Candidatus Thiodictyon syntrophicum: one gene and its partner. The protein of the gene in region 2 interacts with the protein of the main gene of each other region in a pairwise test. Links are inferred from orthologs where the notes say so. Each region holds a gene or a part of one and is shown on either strand. Other genes may lie near its edges.

Region 1 (3,053 bases), 5.1 Mb from region 2 along the record:
CGGTATTTTCTATCAGGCGATGACCCAGTTCCTGGGCTTCCCGAATTATGGCGATGAGTACAAGGTGATGGGGTTGGCATCCTTCGGTAAGCCGCGCTACCTGCGGGAGATGGAAGAGATACTCAGGCTCGGCCGGGATGGCGGGTTCACGCTCAACCTCGCCTATTTCCGCCACCACCGGGAGAAGATCAGCTACCAATGGTCGGGGGGCGCGCCGGGCGTCGGCGCCCTGTATTCGTCGGCGTTGGCCGGGTTGCTGGGGCCGCCACGGTCCCCGGATGAAGCGCTGACGCAGCGTCACCGGGATCTTGCCAGCAGCGTGCAGGCTTGGTACGAGGAGGTATTTTTCAATTTGCTGAGCGATGCAGCGCGGCGGTTCCCCAGGGTGAATCTCGGGCTGTCCGGGGGCTGTGCCATGAATTCAGTGGCCAATGGCAAGATCAAGCGGCGGATGGGTTTCAAGGCAGTCTATATCCCGGCGGCGGCCGGCGACGCCGGTGGTGCGCTGGGAGCGGCCTTGCAGGTTGCCTGGACCTCGGGTTGCCGGGGTCGTGAGGGACAGATGGACCATGCGTATTGGGGGCCGGCATTCTCCGACGGGGAGATCGGCGACTTGCTGGGCGCGCGACGGATGCAATTGCAGGGGCGTGGACTGCACGTCGAATTGGTTGCGGCGGAGGAGGACCTTTGTCGCGAAACGGCCCGGGCCATCGCTGCCGGGCTGGTGGTTGGCTGGTTTCAGGGACGGATGGAGTGGGGGCCCCGCGCCCTGGGCAACCGGTCCATCGTCTGCGATCCCCGCCGCGGTGACATCAAAGACCTCCTCAACGCCAAGATCAAGCGCCGCGAATCGTTTCGGCCCTTTGCCCCTTCGGTGTTGCGGGAGGCGGTTGGGGAGTGGTTTGAGGAGGACGTTGATGTACCATTCATGAGCGAGGTTTTCAGCATTCGCGAGGACAAGCGGGCACTGATCCCGGCGGTGACCCATGTGGACGGATCGGGGCGCGTACAAACGGTGCACCGACAGACCAACCCGCTCTATTATCGGTTGATCGAGTGCTTCCGTGATATCACCGGTATACCGATGGTTCTGAACACTTCATTCAACGAGAACGAACCGATCGTCTGTCTCCCCCAGGAGGCCCTCGACTGCTTCTTACGCACGGACATGGACTGCCTGGTCTTAGGGCGCTGGCGGGTTAGTCGCCGCGGGTTGCAGGGACCGGCTTGCGGGGTCGCCGACGGCGCGTGAAGATCATCTCGCCGACGCCTAGGCCTGCCGCCGTGCTTGAGCATCGTCGCGCCACGCCGCGGTAGGCGCGGCCGGCACGATGATCGAGGTCCCCTGGGACCTAAAATGGGATATCGTCGTCGAACGGCATACCGCCGCCCTGATCGGGGGCGGGGGGAGCGGCAGGCCGAGCGCCGCCGGCCGGGGCCGCTGCCGGCGCTGCCGGACCGCGCGGGGCGTCGTCGTAGGGAACCGAGGACCCACCGCCGGGGCGGCCGTCGAGCATCTGCATGGTGCCGCTCAAGCCGGCGATGACGACCTCGGTCGTGTAGCGGTCATGCCCTTCCTTGTCCTGCCATTTCTTGGTGCGCAGTTGCCCCTCCACATAGATCTTCGAGCCCTTGTGAAGGTATTGTTTGGCGACCTCGGCGACCTTACCGAATAACACCACGGTGTGCCATTCGGTCCGCTCCTGCGTCTCGCCGGTGTTCTTGTCCCGCCAAGACTCGCTGGTGGCGATACGCAAGTTGGCTACCGCATCGCCACTCTGCATATAGCGGACCTCCGGGTCAGCCCCGAGATTGCCAATCAGAATGACCTTATTGATGGTTCCTTTCGACACGATGTGCACCTCATGGTTAGTCTGAATTACTCCGGCAGGGCACCTTATTACCCCGGCAGGGCACCTTGGACACCGGCAGGCCATCCGGTGGGCGCGCGGGCGTCGCGTCTCCTGACCAGTTCGACGGCCCTGCCAGGTCCTCAGGTTGCCGCGGACAAAGCGGCCAATCTTGCCGAATCCAGTTCGCGGCTGTCCACCTTGAGATAGGCGACCCCCTCTTCCAGTACCACCACCGCGTCGCGCACCCCAGGGACGGCCAGCAGGCGCCGCTCCAGGTCCAGGATGCCGTCGGCGCCGATGGGTCCGAGCGGGAGCAGCTGGTTGGTCACCCGCTGCGGGGCGGCCATGGTGGCGGCCACCAGCAGCCAGGCGAGCGCGCACAAGGCGGCGAACACGAAGACCGCGGGGGCGCCCAGGTACTGGTTTACCAGCCCCCCGGTCATGCCGCCCAGGAAGGCGCCGATGAACTGGGAGGTGGAGTAGACCCCCATGGCGGTGCCCTTGGCCCCGGCCCGGGCGATCTTGGAGATCATCGAGGGCAGCAGGGCCTCCAGCAGGTTGACGCCGGTGAAGAAGACCGCGAGCAGGATCATCAACGGTATCAACTCGGTGGCCCAGACGGAGAACCCGAGCGCGGCCAGCCCGACGGTGGCGATGCCCCCCATAAAGACCTGTTTGATGCGCCCGCGCCCCTCCGCGATGATGACGAACGGAACCATCGCCAACAGGCCGAGCAGCAGCACCGGCAGGTAGACCTCCCAGTGGTCGGCGTTGATCACGCCCGCCTTCACCAGCGAGGGCGGGATGACCAGGAACATGCCGGTCATCATCAGATGCAGCGAGAAGATGCCGAAGTTGAGCCGCAGCAATTGGCTGTCGCGCAACACCACCATCAGTTGACTCGCGACCGGCTCCGCGTCCCGGTGGACGGAGCGGCGCTTGGGGTTCGGCACCACCAGCCACAGCACCAGGATGCCGGCGAAGGCGAGCAGGGCGGTGACCCAGAAGATCCCCGCGAGCCCCCAGAACCGGGCGATGACCGGGGCGATGATGAAGGCGAGGCCGAAGGCGATGCCGATGCTGGCGCCGACCCCGGCCATGGCGCGGGTGCGCACCTCGTCCCGGGTCAGGTCCGCGGCGAGCGCCGTGACCGCGGCGGACACGGCCCCGGCCCCCTGGATCACCCGCCCCAGGATCACC
Region 2 (2,860 bases):
CGGCTGCGGCCGCTGTCGTTACCCATATTCCTTGAATCCTCTCACAAAGACACGGAACCACGGAGAAAACGTTCTTTCTTTGTGGCTCCGTGTCTGCGTGAGAGTAACTTTCTTATCCCGCGATGGGTGAAGGCATGGCTCAGGTCGCGCGCGCCACCGCGGCGTCGATGACCCGCTTCATGTCCCGCACGGCCTGATCCAGGCCGCAGAACAGGGCACGCGCCACGATGGCGTGACCGATGTTGAGCTCGCGGACCCCGGGGATGGCGGCCACGGCCTTGACGTTGTGGTAATCCAGACCGTGACCCGCATTGACCTGGAGTCCGAGCTCAAGCCCCAGTTCCACCGCGCAACGGATGCGCTCGAACTCCAGGGTCCGCTCCTGCGGCGCCTGGGCATCGGCGTAGCGCCCGGTGTGGATCTCCACGACCGGCGCCCCCACCGCGTGGGCCGCCTCCAGTTGCGCCGGGTCCGGATCGATGAAGAGCGATACCCGCACCCGGGCCTCCGCCAGCATGGCGCAGAAGTCGGTCAGCGCGGCCCGCTGACCGACCACGTCCAAACCGCCCTCGGTCGTCAACTCGGCGCGCCGCTCCGGCACCAGGCAGCAGTCCGGCGGGCGCAATCGGGCGGCAATGCGGCCCATCTCCGCGGTGGCGGCCATTTCCAGGTTCATGCGGGTCACCAGGATGTTGCGCAGCAGTTCCACGTCCCGGTCCTGGATGTGTCGGCGATCCTCGCGCAGGTGCAGGGTGATGAGGTCGGCCCCCGCCTGCTCCGCCACCAGGGCCGCCTGGATCGGCTCCGGATAGCGGGTCCCCCGCGCCTGCCGGATGGTGCAGACGTGGTCGATATTGACCCCGAGCAGGACCTCGGGCGGTGCTATGGTGTTCATCAGTGCCTCCCTCATGCGCGCGAAAATAGAGACGAGATTGGTCCGCAAATGAACGCAAATGAACGCAAATAAGATCAGTGATCCCGGACCTACAGGTCCGCGGGTCGTTCCCCTTGCGTTCAGTTGGCCTTCTCTACGGATGCAGGGGTCAGTTCCGATCCCCTTGGCAGCCGCCGTCTGGCTGGAGCAAGGCCCGCGCCAATAACGACAGCCTCATCATCGGGAACCTATTTGCGTTCATTTGCGTTCGTTTGCGGACAAGATTCTGCCCTTGCCCGCCCCTGCCAGCGCCGGAAGAGTTCACGGCTCTTCAGCGGCTTGGGGCCAAGATGGGGTTCGAGCAGGCGCCGCAACAGGGCGCGCGCCTCACGGGCCTGCGCGACCCCGAGCGTCTCGCCGCGGGCGAGCGCGAGTAGGGTCGCGCCGCAGACCCGTTCACCCGGCGCGTCGGCCGCGGCCGCCCGGGTGCCGCGCCCAGGCTCGACCAGATAGTGACGGTCGGGCTCCACCGCCACGCCGCCGTCCGCCACCAGGTCGAGGCCGGGCGCATAGCCCAGGGCCTCCAGCAGGCGCAGCTCGAAGCGACGCAGCACCGAGTCCAGGTCCTCCCCGGCGGCCAATTGGCCCAGGGCGGCGTGATAGAAGGCAAAAATCGCGTCCTGGGGGTCATGGCGGCCGAGCACACGCAGCAGCACCTCGTTCAGATAAAAGCCGCACGGCAGGGCCCGCCCGCCCAGGGCGAAGGGGCGCCCGGCCGCCTCGCAGCCCGTCAGGGTCAGCACCTCGCCGCGCCCCACCACGCCGATCCAGATAGGTGCAAAGGGTTGCAGCAAGGCGCTTGCGGGGCTGCGGCCGCGGCGAGCCCCCTTCGCGATGGCCGGGAACCGACCGACACCAGCGGCGAACAGATCCAGCAACAGGCTGGTGTTGCCATAGTCACGCCGATGCAGGACCAGCGCGCGCAACAGACCAGCGTCACGACGCGCAGCCACGTTGGAACACCAGTAGGGCGAGGCACGGCTTCATACCAATAGAGGACGCTCTTTGCGCCGCTGTCGTTGTCGTTGTCGTTGTCGTTGTCGTTGTCGTTGTCGTTGTCGTTGTCGTTGTCGACATTATCGTAGTGCCCCGAATTGCATCGCTTCTCCGATTACGATTACGACAACGACAACGACAACGACAACGACAACGATGGTGTCTGCGTTTAACTTGTTCTCGACTCGTTACTGCCGGCCCGCACGCAGGCTTTACCCGTCGCGATAACCCAGCCGCGCAAGGGCCGCCTCGTCGCTGGACCAGCTCTTCTTGACCTTGACCCAGACCTCCAGGTGCACCGAGCAGCCGAAGAGCTTCTGCATCTCCAGGCGCGCCTGGGTGGCGGTCGCCTTCATGGCCTCGCCGCCGCGGCCGATCAGGATCGCCTTCTGCCCCGGGCGCTCGACCCAGATCAGGGCATTGATCCGGTAACGCCCGTCCACCGCTTCAAAGCGCTCGATCTCCACCGTGGTGCGATAGGGCAACTCCTCACCGTAGCGCTGGACCAGTTGCTCACGCAGCAGTTCGGCGGCAAAGAAGCGCTCCGAGCGGTCCGTGATCTGGTCCTGCGGGTACTTGAACTCACCCTCGGGCAGGGCGGCGATCACCGATCGCTCCAGGGCCTCGATCCCGTCGCCGCGAGCGGCGGAGACCGGCACCAGTGACCGGAACCCGTAGCGCGCTGCCAGCGTCTCCAGGTACGGCAACAGGACCGACTTGTCGGGTATCCCATCGACCTTGTTGATCACCGCAATGGCGGGCAGCGCGGCAGTGGTCAGGGCCTCCAGGGCCAGTGCGTCCTCGTCGGTCCAACGCAGGGCCTCGACCACCAGCAGTACCAGGTCCGTATCGCCGATGGCCGTGCGGGCGGCCCGGTTGAGATAGCGATTGAGCGCACCCTCGCCGCGGCGATGGATACCCGGCGTATCG

The links. Proteins that work in one complex are often made in the same cells at the same time.
Region 1: the proteins of recO (region 2) and ssb interact in binary tests that used the Escherichia coli proteins (3 or more experiments, as listed by UniProt). The link is inferred for Candidatus Thiodictyon syntrophicum from one-to-one orthologs.

The regions. Positions count from the first base shown.
Region 1 is NZ_CP020370.1:560,994-564,046, reverse strand. Bases 104-3,045 are described here. They hold ssb (single-stranded DNA-binding protein), read right to left. Parts: upstream 1,854-3,045; coding sequence 1,353-1,853; downstream 104-1,352. Other genes in these bases: THSYN_RS02415 (MFS transporter), read right to left, coding at 1,994-3,045; THSYN_RS02425 (carbamoyltransferase family protein), read left to right, coding at 104-1,252. Also shown: more of THSYN_RS02425, read left to right, coding at 1-103; more of THSYN_RS02415, read right to left, coding at 3,046-3,053. UniProt on the Escherichia coli protein: Plays an important role in DNA replication, recombination and repair. Binds to ssDNA and to an array of partner proteins to recruit them to their sites of action during DNA metabolism. Acts as a sliding platform that migrates on DNA via reptation.
Region 2 is NZ_CP020370.1:5,646,265-5,649,124, forward strand. Bases 6-2,754 are described here. They hold recO (DNA repair protein RecO), read right to left. Parts: upstream 1,888-2,754; coding sequence 1,123-1,887; downstream 6-1,122. Other genes in these bases: pdxJ (pyridoxine 5'-phosphate synthase), read right to left, coding at 140-895; era (GTPase Era), read right to left, coding at 2,143-2,754. Also shown: more of era, read right to left, coding at 2,755-2,860. UniProt on the Escherichia coli protein: Involved in DNA repair and RecF pathway recombination.